DNA from 2 places in the Paenibacillus sp. 2KB_20 genome. Region 2 is predicted to be linked to the other one. Evidence: riboswitches for the same ligand, from Rfam matches in the RefSeq annotation. Region 2 holds a riboswitch; the other holds the start of a gene.
The links. Region 2 has a riboswitch for ZMP and ZTP ahead of rpiB (ribose 5-phosphate isomerase B). Riboswitches for the same ligand answer to the same signal wherever they lie in the genome.
Positions count from the first base shown of each region.

Region 1: it holds a riboswitch for ZMP and ZTP, as region 2 does, so the genes downstream of both, AB4124_RS21835 (bifunctional 5,10-methylenetetrahydrofolate dehydrogenase/5,10-methenyltetrahydrofolate cyclohydrolase) here and rpiB (ribose 5-phosphate isomerase B) in region 2, are expected to answer to the same signal.

Region 1 covers NZ_JBFRHH010000007.1:619,290-626,633, reverse strand. Annotated here, with positions in the region: gene AB4124_RS21840 (LacI family DNA-binding transcriptional regulator) at 63-1,055, opposite strand; gene AB4124_RS21835 (bifunctional 5,10-methylenetetrahydrofolate dehydrogenase/5,10-methenyltetrahydrofolate cyclohydrolase) at 1,371-2,219, opposite strand; ZMP/ZTP riboswitch at 2,285-2,364, opposite strand; gene AB4124_RS21830 (YolD-like family protein) at 2,473-2,724, opposite strand; gene AB4124_RS21825 (GTP-binding protein) at 3,200-4,408, opposite strand; gene AB4124_RS21820 (hypothetical protein) at 4,642-4,932, opposite strand; gene AB4124_RS21815 (DUF1801 domain-containing protein) at 5,171-5,509, shown strand; gene AB4124_RS21810 (ArsR/SmtB family transcription factor) at 5,534-5,851, shown strand; gene AB4124_RS21805 (SRPBCC family protein) at 5,885-6,391, shown strand; gene AB4124_RS21800 (winged helix-turn-helix transcriptional regulator) at 6,688-7,107, opposite strand; gene hxlB (6-phospho-3-hexuloisomerase) at 7,188-7,344, opposite strand, start outside.
Region 2 covers NZ_JBFRHH010000004.1:131,525-138,868, forward strand. Annotated here, with positions in the region: gene wecB (non-hydrolyzing UDP-N-acetylglucosamine 2-epimerase) at 9-1,166, opposite strand; gene upp (uracil phosphoribosyltransferase) at 1,226-1,855, opposite strand; gene glyA (serine hydroxymethyltransferase) at 2,200-3,450, opposite strand; gene AB4124_RS12810 (TIGR01440 family protein) at 3,541-4,125, opposite strand; gene rpiB (ribose 5-phosphate isomerase B) at 4,210-4,674, opposite strand; ZMP/ZTP riboswitch at 4,789-4,870, opposite strand; gene AB4124_RS12820 (low molecular weight protein arginine phosphatase) at 4,961-5,548, opposite strand; gene AB4124_RS12825 (manganese efflux pump MntP family protein) at 5,603-6,166, opposite strand; gene AB4124_RS12830 (L-threonylcarbamoyladenylate synthase) at 6,248-7,344, opposite strand, start outside.

The DNA of each region.
Region 1 (7,344 bases), on a different contig from region 2:
TCAGCTCCAATACCAAGCAAAAGTAGTATTGGAACCGGTTCCTTTTTTTCAGTATAAAATACCTATTTTAGATTGTCAACGCTTTCCCGATGAATCATATCGCAATTCATGACCGTCAGGAAATCCACAGGCTCGTCGTTGACCAGCTTTATGATATGCTGAGCGGCGAGGTGGCCCGCTTGGGAATATCCATATTTAACCGTTGTCAATCCGGGATGAATTACCTCGGTAACGTCGTATCCGCCAAATCCGGTAACGGAGAGTTCGTTGGGGATCTGGATGCCCTTCATATGAGCCGCTTTCATAACGCCTAACGCGATGTTGTCGGTAGCGCAGACCATTGCAGTTGGCAGCGTTCGGTTCAACTCAAAAATGGACAATGCGGTCTTTACACCATCCGACATCTTAAACCCACTCTCATAGAGAACCGCCTCCACCTCGTCATACTCGCTTAACGCCTTCAGAAACCCTTCCTTCCGCTGAACTCCGACAGCAACGTCTTTTTCCGTCACGCCGATATAAGATATATGACGGTGTCCCATGGACAGCACATATCGGCCCATGTCATAACCTGCGGCATAGTCGTTATATATCATGCTGTGGACATCCTTATGCTGTTGTCCGAGCAGGATGACGGGGATGCCGATCTCTTTAATCGCTGCAAGATGCGTTTCCGTCACCTGAGTGGCGAATAAAATAATGCCAGATATTTTTTGTCTGGCGAGATCATACAGCGCTTCAATCTCCCTGGATAAGTCCTGGCTCGCATTAATAATGAGAAGCTGATAACCGTGTTTCCTTAATTCTTCATCCATGCCGGCAACGGTCTGCGATGCTGAGAATGAATCCAGACGCGGCACAATGGTGCCGATCATGCTGGTTTTTTTCGCTTTCAAGCTCTGTGCAAACGAATTCGGAATATAACCGGTTTCCTGAATGACCAGCTCTATCTTACGGCGTGTTGCATTACTGACAGAACCTCCGTTTAAGAAACGGGAGACCGTGCTTTTGGCAACTCCGGCTTTTTTGGCAATATCTGCAATCGTGTTCTTCATTCGGTGCTCCCGGGAGCCGCTTGCGGCGCTGCAACGAACAGATTATCCTCCACAGCTCCTTGCTCCGCCACACAACTGGAAATGAGTTGTTTGTGCATGAATCTCTCCCCTTCGATTTTGCTTTTTCCTAACTATACCATGACGTCCAGGGATCCGTGAAATGCAGACTCCACCCCGAGCATTTGATGGGCAATACTTTTCTGCGTTCCAGACTCTAGCGAGGAACGAAGCGATTCAAAGGGGGATTCTCCATGCAAATCCCCTTTCGGGACGCGCAAATGGACCGTGCCTTATCCCGTTTTTACATGGTTACTGTTAACCTTGCACGGTTCGCTCAGCCGATTCAACGGTATGCTTCAGCAATGTAGCAATCGTAACGGGGCCTACACCGGCAGGTACCGGTGTAATCGCGGATGCCACCTTCGCGCAGGCTTCATAATCGCAGTCGCCGATATTGCCTGGATTATAGCCGGCATCCAATACGACGGCTCCCGGCTTGATCCAGTCCCCTTGAATGAAATTAGGCTTGCCTACGGCCGCAACCACGATATCTCCCTGGGACACAATCTCCCCAAGGTTCTTCGTTCTCGAGTGGCAGATCGTAACGGTAGCATTGCGATTAAGCAGCATCATCGATACCGGCTTACCCAGAATCGGACTGCGTCCGACCACCACGGCATGCTTCCCTTCGATCGGCAGATCATAATAATCCATAATCGCAATAATCGCAGCAGGCGTACAAGACGGATAATCGGCAAAACCAAACGCATTCTGCGAGAAACCGAGCGTGGTTACTCCATCCACGTCTTTTTTAATGTCAATGGCATCAAAGGCTGCCCGTTCATCGATATGATGCGGTACCGGATGCTGCAGCAGAATACCGTGGACATTCGGATCCTCGTTCAGCTCTTGGATCGCGGCAATCAGCTCCTCGGTCGTTGTCGATGTCTCCAGTACCACTTTTTTGGATATGATGCCAAGCCGCTCGCAAGCACTTCCCTTCATCCGCACATAGGTCGCCGAAGCAGGATCATCGCCAACCAGAATCGTTGCCAGACAAGGCGTTACCCCCTGCAACTTCAATTCCTGTACCTTTACAGCCAGCTTGGCCTTGATATCGTCGGATACCTTTTTTCCATCTAAAATTACGGGTTCCTTACTCATACTAATCCGCTCCTTCGCCATTGTATTAAAAAACATAAAGAGGCAAGGCGACTGATCGTCTCCTTACCTCTTGCCCAGGCGTACGGCATATGATCCTATGTGCTCCCTCTTGGTACCCCAAGCTACGCCAGTAACACATAGATAACTTTTTTTAATATACCACGACTTTGGACATCGCGCTACCGGGTATGAAGCCGACCGCTTTAAATCACAATCTCTTTGATTCATTTGCGGGAAGCACACATGATTCTGATTAGTCTCTCGGATAATTCACTTCCATAATGTCCATAAAAGGAACCTTCGTAATAACGCCATTCTGTTTCATATGTACCTTCCCTGTTCGGGAGTCCATTTGATCGATTTGCCCGCGGACCGCCTCTTCCCTTCCCCAGACCGTCAGCACGATAACCGATTCCTCCTGGTAAGCTTCGGTAAGCTGATTTCCGAGTTCTTCCAGTACAAACTCATCTCTAGTGGGTCTCTTTGGAACCTTTGCTTTTGCCATTACCTTGTCCTCCTGATTGATGTTGCTCATGCGTCAGCATTACATTCTGAAATACGTTAAAGCTATCATCGAAACATGAATTGGGAATCTTCTTCCTATTCTTCCTATTATACAACAAATACAAAACAGGTGCTCTGGACTTGATAGGTATAAGTTCTGGACAGATAAATAGATTGACCACATCATTAAATGATTTTTTAAAACCCGGTCCTTCTGAAGGGCGCTTTCTAAACAGGGTAATAACTTTTCCTGCAATTGAGTTTTTAAATGATGAATTTCTGCATATTCCCCTGCTTCTTTCGTATTCTTCTTTTGAACTTTTCCATGACAAAAATCCCCTTAAGTAAACTGTAGCGCTCTTCTTCAGCACTGTCTACGCAAAGGGGATTATATTCTAGAAAACCTGTAAAGCCCTCAAGTGGCTCTTTATCCATTCGTAATTATTACGATTAATTTTAATCAAAAAAATATAACCTTACAGTGATAGCTCTTCGATGGCCATCCATGGCAGCGGATTGTTAAACGTCGACCAATCCAGCTGCATTTCCTGATCGGTCAACAGACAATCGTCCAGCTCCTGCTCGATTAGTGACTGTTCCATCCCAATCCCGATCATCACGAGCTCGGTCATCCGATCCCCCCAGACGGCATCCCATTTTCGCTGCACATCCGGCTCACTCAGAATCAGCTCCTGCTGTTCCTGTTCGGTTAAAGCAGCCACCCAATATCCAGCTGGCCCGAACTGAATCGAAGGACCCGCTTGACTTAGACTTGCCGCAACATCCTCAAGCACTGCCAGCCAAGCGATCCCTTTCGCGCGTACGACCTCTTCCGGCCAATAACTCATGAATGCTGCCAGCCGTTCCGGATGAAACGGTCTTCTTCTCCGATAAACAAAAGAGCTGATGCCGTATTCATCCGTTTCCGGTACATGCTCTTCCTTCTGAAGCTCCTGAATCCAGCCGGGGGACTGACTGGCTTTCTCAAAATCGAATAAACCGGTATTCAGAATTTCTGCAGGAGCGACTTGTCCTTTCACGGTACGTATGATTTTGGCGCTTGGCTGAAGCTTATGAAGTATGCCTTCCACCTTGGCCAATTCGTCATCGCTTACCAGATCACATTTGTTCAACAGCAGCACATCACACGTCTCAACCTGGTCGATCAACAGATCCACGACTTCCCGTGTATCCTCTTCGCCAAGCGCTTCCTTCCGATCGAGCAGGCTTTGGCCCGAAGAGAAGTCTTTCCAGAATCGGTTCGCGTCTACAACCGTCACCATGCAATCCAGCCGGGCTAGGTCGGACAGCTGTACACCGGATACCTCATCTGGATAAACAAAGGTCTGCGCAACAGGCACGGGCTCGCTAATCCCCGTCGATTCAATCAGGATATAGTCAAAACGGTTTTCTTGTGCCAGCTTCTGAACTTCCTGCACCAAATCTTCCCGGAGGGTGCAGCAGATGCAGCCATTGGACATTTCGACCAGCTTCTCATCCGTTCGGGACAGGCTCCCTTCCCCTCGAACCAAATCCGCGTCAATATTCACTTCGCTCATGTCGTTCACAATGACCGCAACCTTCAATCCATCACGATTATGAAGCACATGATTCAGCACGGTCGTTTTGCCTGATCCGAGGTAACCGCTGAGTACTGTAACTGGAATCTTATTGTTGTTATTCATCTACTGAACTTCCTCCATTCCTTAATCGTAATAATTACGATTTATACGGTATGATATTATATCTCCTTCAGCGAATTGTCAATCCTTCCGTGCAGAAAATGATCCGGCCAGCAAAATAAACCTCCGGCACTTAGGTACCGGAGGTTTATTTCCTCACCATTTAACTTATCTTGGTAGCCCATTTTCTTATGGTCAAGTGTCACTAATCGTTTGTATACATAATATGAATTATCTCAAGACGAAAAGGAGAAATTCGATGAATCAACAAAACTATAACCTTCAAGAAACTCAACAAAGAGAACCTCAGCCTTATCATCATCATCATGGTCATGGTCACGGTCATGAGCATCACCCCCATTTTCATCCATATAGTTCTCCATCAGGCCATCATATGATCCATCATCATCACCATCACCACTATCACCATCACTATCAAATGAGGAGAGAAGAAGAGTAGTATTAAAAATTAATAACGAAAAACGCAAGGCGAGAAGATCTACGCCACGGTTGCATGTAGCGTTCATGCAGCCGTGCGTGTCATTCTCGCCTTTTCTATGCTTACATAGCATTACGGTAAAACTATCATGTGATGCTCAACATACGGTTAAACTACTCTCGAATTGTATTGTCAAATTACGTTCAGTTACTAACCCTTTGAGGAAAGGCAAGATTCATTTCCGAATATTCCTTTACAAGAATATTCTCATCATGGTATATTGTAACCAATCGTTGGTTAATATTCACAAATTAGGAGGGCAAGATATGAGCCAAGAAGTAATTTCGTTCATCGAAAACCTTAGTCTGCCTTGGCAAGTAGACGTCAGCAAAAAGCTTCGACACATGGTCCAAGAAGCAATTCCGGAAGTAGAAGAACGAATTCAGTACAAAAAGCCACATTTTCTAAAGAACGGACAATATGCAGCTGTGATTTCACCATCAAAAGATGCAATCGCCTTTATGATCATGAACACAACAAATCTAGAAGTCCCCAAAAATTTCGATGGTCCACCCGAACGAAAATGGCTTAAAATTCGAGAAGATGATACTCCAGACTATGAGCTGCTAGCAGAACTTTTAGTTCAAGCATCGAGTTCGTTGTAATAACAAGATCGGGGGTAAGGTCATATGAAACAGACAACTTTGAACGCACTAGCCGAACCTAACCGATTGCAGATAGTCGAACTATTACGAGACGGTCCCTTAACTGTCAGTCAGGTTGCTGATCGCCTTAAAATCCGGCAGCCGCAGACTTCCAAACATTTAAAGATATTGCATGAAGCAGGATTGGTAGAAGTTCAGGCAGAGGCTAATCGACGGATATATAGACTACGACCTGAACCGCTACAAGAGATGGACGAATGGTTGGAATCGTTCCGCGGTATTTGGGAACAGCGCTTAGATCAACTTGAGGATTATTTAGACAAATTACAAAAGAAAGGGTAGCAGCCGCAACCTTTCATATTAGGAGGAATTCAAATGACCGAGCAAAGCAAAAGTGGCTTACTTCTAACCCGTGTTTTCAATGCCCCTCGAGAACTGGTTTTTAAAGTTTGGACGGATCCAGAACACTTCGGTAAATGGTGGGGTCCCCAAGGGTTTTCACTAGATGTTATTAGAATGGATGTACGTCCAGGTGGTATGTTCTTAGGTTGTCAGAAGTCGCCAGATGGTACCCAGGCCATGTGGGGTAAATTTGTATATCAAGAAGTCATAGTTCCTGAAAAACTGGTATTCATCCAATCATTTTCTGATGAAAATGGTAACACCATACGTGCACCTTTTAACGCACACTGGCCACTTGAAATTATGAATATCATCACACTTGAAGAAACCGATGGAAAAACTACTCTGACTATGCAGGGTGGCCCTGTCAACGCAACTGCAGAAGAACAAGCAGCTTTTGATGAAATGGCCCCAATGGTGAAACAGGGATTTGGCGGTACATTTGACCAACTCGCTGAATACCTTGAAAGCCAGCAATAAATACATTGATCAAGGAAGCGCGAAAACAGCGGCGGCGAACCTATTTGTTCGCCGCTTTTTAATTCTTCAGAGCTCAGCGTCATCTTGCTCGAAAACCCCCTTAAGTTTAAGGGGGTTTTCCATACTATCAGCGTCTTAATTATTTTACAACGAATCGTACTGTCACCAGATCCTGCCGAAAAAACAACAAGTTTCCTTGTAAAAGTAACCCGGGCAAATGTATGAATCCGCTGATTACAGCTCGATGCATTTGTGACGACCGCGTTGCCCATGCATTCGCATACATTTTCGTGAAATTACAGCTTCTGGACAACTGCTTGTTCCGTTGCCTGTTCATCGTCTTTATCCTCAGGCTTCTCACCGTCTTTCCAGATGACCCGTTCGCCGTAATCTTTTCCCCAATCGTACATCAATTTCAAGATCGGCATAAGACTCTCCCCGTAGGGCGTGAGCGAATATTCGACCCGAGGCGGAACCTCGGGGTAAACTACACGATGGACCAGTTGATCTTCCTCCAATTCGCGGAGCTGATTGGTCAGCATTTTTTGCGTGATATGAGGAATCATTCGATTTAGCTCACCGAAGCGTTTAACGCCCTCTAAACCAAGATGCCACAGGATGATCAGCTTCCATTTGCCGCCGATGACCGCCAGGGTTAACTCTTTATGGCAGTTTATTTCCTTCAGATTGATTCGCTGTTTGACTTCACTTGCCATAATGCATCACCCCTTCTTCCCTACAGTATACAACGGTCGCGGTTATATCAACAAAGTGGAAAATATCACATGACAGCACCCTACTCCAAATTGGCGTGCAGGCCAAACATTTGGTCCGAGTGGAGCTCACTCTTCTCCATCAATCTCAGGATGACCGCATCCAGCACAATCAGCATCGTCTGTTCAAATAAAGAGGCCATCGGTTGAACAGTGACGAGTGTATCTTGATTCTGATCC
Region 2 (7,344 bases):
ACGGTAAACTATACCTTTGTGAACATTCTGTGAAATTCTTCAGGACGCTCTTTTCGGATGCCGAAATGGTGCAGAATCGCATTGACAATTCGCTGTGAAGCTTGTCCATCACCATACGGATTAGCCGCTTTGCTCATCTTGTCGTAGAGCTCCTGATCAGTCAGAAGAACCTTAATCCGTTCATACACATTCTCCTCCTGGGTGCCTACCAGCTCCAGGGTACCGGCCTCAATGCCCTCCGGACGTTCGGTCGTATCCCGAAGCACCAGGGTCGGCACGCCGAATGACGGAGCTTCCTCTTGCATGCCGCCGGAATCCGTAATAATGAAATGCGTATGGGTGTAGATATTGTTCATATCCACAACATCCAGCGGATCAATCAGCTTGATGCGCGGGTGATCTCCCAGAATGCGATGAGCCGGCTCTTTAACGGCAGGGCTCGGATGTACAGGATATACGATGGCGATATCCTCAAATTCATCGGCAATGCGCTTTACCGCTTCAAATATTTGACGATGCGGCTCCCCTTGGGATTCGCGGCGATGTGCCGTCATCAGGATCAAGCGTTTGCCCTTCGCCCAGTCCAGAACCGGATGGGTATAACCTTCACGCACCGTGTACTGGAACACGTCCGTAGCCGTGTTACCCGTAACATAAATGCGGGATTCCGGCTTGTTCTCCTTGCGGAGATTCTCGGCGGACCAGTTCGTCGGCGCAAAGTGAAGATCAGCAAGCACACCGGTCAACTGACGGTTCATCTCCTCCGGATAAGGATTCAGCTTGTTCCATGTCCGCAGACCCGCCTCTACATGGCCAACCTGAATCTGCTGCAGAAAGGCTGCATAGCTGGCCAGGAACGTTGTCAGCGTATCGCCGTGCACCAGCACGATATCCGGTTTAGCCTCACGAAGAACAGGCTCAAGACCCTCCAGAACGCGCACGGTGATCTCGTTGAGCGTCTGACGGTCCTTCATGACATCCAAATCATAGTCGGGAACAATCTTGAACACATCCAGCACCTGATCCAGCATTTGCCGATGCTGCGCAGTAACACAAACGACCGATTCAATATGCTCGGGGTGACGTTGAAGCTCCAGAATAAGCGGCGCCATCTTGATTGCTTCGGGGCGGACCCCAAATATCGTCATCACTTTCACTTTTGACATGTTTGAAATACCCCTCTTTGCTTGTTTTCAAATATTCAAGACGTACGAATGACTGGCACTTATTTCGTGCCGTACAGCCGATCCCCTGCATCCCCAAGGCCCGGTACGATGTAGCCATGGTCGTTAAGGCCCTCATCGAGAGCAGCAACATAAATGTCCACATCCGGATGGGCATCATGGACAGCCTTCACACCTTCCGGTGCAGCCACGAGGTTCATCATCTTGATCTGGGTACAGCCGCGTTTCTTCAGCACGTCGATAGCAGCGATGGCGGATCCGCCTGTCGCGAGCATCGGATCAATGACGATCAATTCCCGTTCCGTAACGTCCGTTGGAAGCTTCGTATAATATTCAACAGGCTGAAGCGTTTCGGGGTCACGGAACAATCCGACATGCCCTACCTTTGCTGCAGGAAGCAGCTTGACAACTCCATCCAGCATGCCTAGACCGGCGCGCAGGATCGGAATCAAGCCGAGCATGCGGCCGGAAATGACTTTGCCTTGGGTTTCAGCTACCGGCGTCTGCACGGATATGGATTCAAGAGAAACCTCCCGCGTAATTTCATAAGCCATCAAAGTCGCGACTTCGTCTACCAATTCGCGAAAGTCTTTTGTGTTAGTCCGCATATCGCGGATAAATGTAAGTTTGTGTTGAATCAACGGGTGATCACAAATCACCAATTTTCCCATGTCTGGTCCCTCCGGTTTGAGTACAAATGTTATTTCAATATGGGCGTAAAATATTTGTGAGCTCCATAAATCCTGTCTATTATATCATTCCCTCTAGTCAATTGACACCTGCACGGGTCATGTTTTATTCCATGAGTTTTTGACCTTATAACTAAACCGGATCTCCTTCTGCCCTGAACCTAGGTTTTCCATTTTCGCCTATATTGATGCTAACCGCGAAGCTACCTGACTGGGAAAATGAGAGCATAGCAATCTGGCCAGAATGTTTATAGCTCCTAAAAGGACCCCACCTGCATCAGGCGGGGTCCTCTTATCATAGGCTTCTTCTGCGGAGGAGACTGTGATTAATATTTCATTTCAGCATAGAGAGGGTATTGATCTGTAAGCTCAGCCACCAAACGACCTGCGTTTTCAAGCGTTGCCTCGTCTTTCGGCTGCTTCAATGTCATGGCAATAATTTTCGCGATTTTCACCATCGCCTGCTCATCCATACCGCGGGAAGTAACCGCAGGGGTACCGATACGGATACCGCTCGTTACGAACGGGCTGGTTGGATCAAACGGGATGGCATTCTTGTTCACGGTAATCCCGATGGAGTCCAGAACTTTCTCCGCGTCTTTACCGGTGATGTCCAGATTGCGGGTATCCACCAGCATCAGGTGGTTATCGGTTCCGCCGGATACGATATTCAAGCCTTCCTCGATCAGAGTATCTGCCAGCACTTTCGCGTTCTTCACGACATTCTCTGCATACGTCTTGAAGGACGGATCCAATGCTTCGCCAAGCGCAACGGCCTTGGAAGCAATAACATGCATGAGCGGGCCGCCTTGGGAGCCGGGGAATACCGCTTTGTCGATCGCTTGCGCCCAAGCTTTTTTGCACAGAATCATACCGCCGCGAGGTCCGCGAAGCGTCTTATGCGTCGTTGTCGTTACAAAATGGGCATGCGGAACCGGATTCGGATGAAGACCTGCCGCAACAAGACCGGCAATATGAGCCATATCAACCATGAACAACGCGCCAACGTCGTTCGCGATGGCAGCAAGCCGTTCAAAATCAATGATGCGAGGATAGGCACTTGCGCCCGCTACGATCAGACGAGGGCGATGCTTGAATGCCGCTTTGCGAACTTCGTCGTAATCGATCAGGAACGTATCTTCTTGCACGCCGTAGGCAACAAAGTTGTACAGAAGTCCGGAAGCGTTAACCGGGCTTCCGTGAGTCAAATGGCCGCCATGAGCCAGGTTCATGCCGAGCACGGTATCTCCAGGCTTCAGGGCTGCCAAATATACCGCCATGTTCGCTTGGGCACCGGAGTGCGGCTGAACGTTGGCATGCTCGGCTCCGAACAGTTCTTTGGCGCGGTCACGGGCGATGTCTTCCACGATATCCACACGCTCACAGCCACCGTAATAGCGTTTGCCAGGGTAGCCTTCCGCATATTTATTCGTCAGCACCGTCCCCATTGCTTCCATAACCGCTTCGCTAACAATATTCTCAGAGGCAATCAGCTCAATGTTGCTGCGCTGACGCTTCAGCTCCAAATCCATCGCTTCCAATACAGCCGGGTCACTCTTCCGCAAATGTTCCATCATGTTCATATCCTCCCATAATCAATCGTTATTTTTTCTTGCAAAGTCAATACTACAAGTTGTCATAATTAAAAAAGCGAGTTCTCATTTGAATCAATCGCATAGTGTGGAATCATCCCTCTGCTCGAGCCGATACACCGCACGTTCTCCGCCAATCAGCTTCGGACGGGTATAAGCCGCGGTTACGCGCGCCTCGCCGATATAACGCTCGGTATGTCTGAACGGAACCGCCACTCGCCGCAAATGCATGCCGATCAGCGTCTCGCCGATATCAACTCCGGCATGTGCTTCAATCGATTCCGCAAGACAAGGCTCCTTCATGCTGCGGTAAGCCGCGGAGGCCATCGACCCTCCCGCTCCCGGAATGGGAACAGCCGCCACTTCCGTCAAGCCCAGCCGCTCGAGCAGCTCGCGTTCCATGACAAGCGCACGGTTCAGATGCTCACAGCATTGATAAGCCACCGCGAAACCGAATTCCGCTTGAACCTCGGCAATGCCCTGAAGGAGCTGCTGCGCCGTTTCAAGAGCGCCGCCTGTGCCGATCCGGCGTCCGACCACTTCACTGGTGCTGGCTCCGATGACCAGCACTTTACCGGGTCCTAACACGGCCGCTTCGGCCAGTTCGCGGACCATACGCGCTGTCTGTTCGTTCAAGGAAACCTTGGAGATATCCGTCATGTCACAGTCCTCCCGATGATTTTTTTCACAGAAGATGCTTCATTCCCATATCACGATAGCCGCAGCCGTAAATTACGCGTTCACTTATCGCGACTCATTCTTCAGGTAACGCTCCTCGATGGCCTTGATCTTGTTCACACGGCCGATATGGCGCTCGCCATGACTGAAATCCGTTGTCAGCCATGCGCTGACGATTTCAGCAGCAAGTCCGGGACCGACGACACGCTCACCCAGCGCAATCACGTTGCTGTCGTTATGCTCTCTCGTTGCTTTGGCCGAGAACACATCATGTGTCAACGCGCAGCGAATGCCCGGCACCTTGTTGGCCGCAATGCTCATGCCGATCCCCGTACCGCAGATCAGAATGCCGCGATCCGCTTCACCCGAGACTACCTTCTCGCACACAGGAAGGGCATAATCGGGATAATCCACGGAATCGGAACAGCCGCAGCCCAGATCCTCCACCTCGTGTCCAAGACCCCGAATGACTTCCACGATCTCCTCTTTCAGACGAATGCCGGCATGATCCGTACCCAATGCAATTTTCATCTATGAAAAACCCCCTCGTATGTTCGCTTTTGCGCTTTAGCTTGTTTCATTATAACCCAAATCGGGCGCAAAAGACGAAAAAAGAGCAGTCGGCGCACGTATTGTGCTCCAATTGCTCTTTGCCCAGGCGACCGGCCGTATATTCCGATGCTCCATCGTGGTTTCATCCACTTCGTCGCCAGTTACACCGGATCATTGTTTTTCAACTTCATCTTAAAGCAATACCATGTGAAAGGCAAGTGGCTTTTTAGCCCAATGGTAGGCTTCATATTGTTCAAAGCAAGGCTTAGTTATGCCGATCCGTCTCCAGCTTGTCCAAGAGACGGAACAACGCCGTCCGAATCTCTGCAGCCGTCGCTTCATATTCCTCCCGCGAGCCTCCAAAAGGATCGGAGATATCGAAGCTCGGAATGCGCTGGCGCAGCTCGATCAGACGCTCCCGGTCACGGTCGCTGACGTCGCGGCCCAGCGATCTGGCCAGCTCAAGCGCCGCATACAGACTATCCTGCTCTCGCAGATCATCCAGCACCTGTCGGTCATCCTCAACAAACTCTTTCAGCGTATGCATCTTGTCTGCGGCGTGCGGGAACTGCCTTATAGCATACTGCTTATGCGACTGGGTCAACGTCAGGATCAAGTCTGACCACTCCACCAGATTCGCAGTCAATGGTTTGGACACCAAGCGTTCTTGGATATCCTGGTCTCGTAGTATGGACTCCGCATGATGGGACACCGGCATTCCATCCACGGCCGAGACACCGGCGGACTTCGTTTCCAGCGGGATGCCCCGTTGTTTGGCAAGCTTGCGCAGCATGCCTTCAGCCATTGGACTGCGGCAGGTATTTCCCGTGCAGACAAACAGTATATTTTTCACGGTCCCGTTCCTCCCGTTAGTAGGTTCTTTGGGGTTATTGTAACAAATATAACGTCAAAAGATAAACATGACACCAAATATAACCAAAATGAGCCCACCCAGCATTTCACCGTACTCCCCCAGTTTATTGCTTACCTGACGGCCAAGCAGCAAACCGAGAATGGACAGCAAACCGCCCACGATCCCGAAGGAGATCACGATCAACAGTACATCATCCACAAACATCCCGAGTGAAACGCCTACCGAGAAGGAATCGATGCTGACGCTAAGCGAAAACAGCAGCATGCCTAAAAATGCGGTAGGATGTATTCGCTGTCCTTCTCCGCCCCGCCAGGCGTTATACATCATATGCCCGCCGAGAAGAAGCAGCAGTCCGCCGGCCGCAAGCCCTGTGACGTGACCCAGTAACATGCCTACATAGCGGCCGGCAAATAAGCCCAGCAGCGGCATCAACATATGAAACAACGCGATCATGAAACTGATGCCCAGCATATGGCCTAAGCGCATACCGCTTCTCATTCCGACTCCGATTCCAAGCGAAAATGCGTCTAGCCCGAGTGCAACCGCCATCAGCAGAATCGCCGCAAGCTGTCCCGATTGGACAGACGCCTCCAGCATGCCCATTCCCCCAAGTCCCATGGTCTTGTACACCATATGCGGACAAGGGGTAAATGATGCCAAAAGCGTTCATTCAGCAGCTCAATTCACATCGATGATGTGGTGTCCCGCGGCCTTCAACAGCCGGTTCATGACGGCTGCCCCGAGGCCTTGCTCCGGGCACGCTTCGGCCAGAATGAAGGTCGCGCCTTCGTCATCGAATCGGCGCAGGCCGGCGTACAGCCGGCGGGCCGCTTCCTCCGGCGCGGCCAGGCTGCCGAGCGAGACGGCAACGTCCGCGTGGTAGTGACCGATGTGCTCGTCGAATGACAGCACGCCGGTCACCTCCCCGCGCCGGGCGGCCGCCTCAAGCTCGGCCGCGATGCGTGCCGACACGGCAATGGCACGCGGGCCCTGCACCACGCACATCGCACCCTTCGGTGCGTAGTGCGTGTACTTCATGCCCGGCGATCGCGGCGCCGGGCTCTCCGCCTCCCCGGCGGCGCGATGCAGCGCCGGATCCATGCGCACGCTTGCCGCAACGGCGGCAAGCTGCTCCGCCGTAACGCCGCCCGGGCGGAGCACCGTGACGGCGCCGTCTTCGCCGACCTGCACCACCGTCGACTCAACGCCCACCCCGGCCGGGCCGCCATCAAGCACGCCGTCGATCGCCCCCGCCAGATCCTCCAGGACATGGCTGGCCAGCGTCGGGCTTGGCCGACCGGAACGGTTCGCGCTCGGCGCAGCCAGCGGACGCCCGGCGGCGCTGATCAAAGCCAGCGCCACATTGTGATCCGGCATCCGTACGGCAACGGTATCGAGGCCTGCCGTCACGCGAGGGGAGACAGCACCTGGTTTAACGGGCAGTACCAGCGATAGCGGCCCAGGCCAGAACATTGCCATCAGCGCCCGTTCCGTCTCATTTACATGAAGGACCAAACCGTCAAGCTGAGCCAGCTCCGAAATATGCACAATCAATGGATTGTCCGACGGCCGGCCTTTCGCGGCAAAGACGCGCTCGACCGCTTCCGTATTGCCGGCGTCCGCGCCAAGCCCGTAGACCGTTTCCGTCGGAAAGGCCACCGTTCCGCCGAGCTCAAGCACCTGCCCCGCTTCCCCAAGCGCCTGCTTTGCCTCATTCTCCAAACTTAAGCTCTCCCTAGAGAGCGAGTTCGAGACGTGCCACACTTGGGTTGATT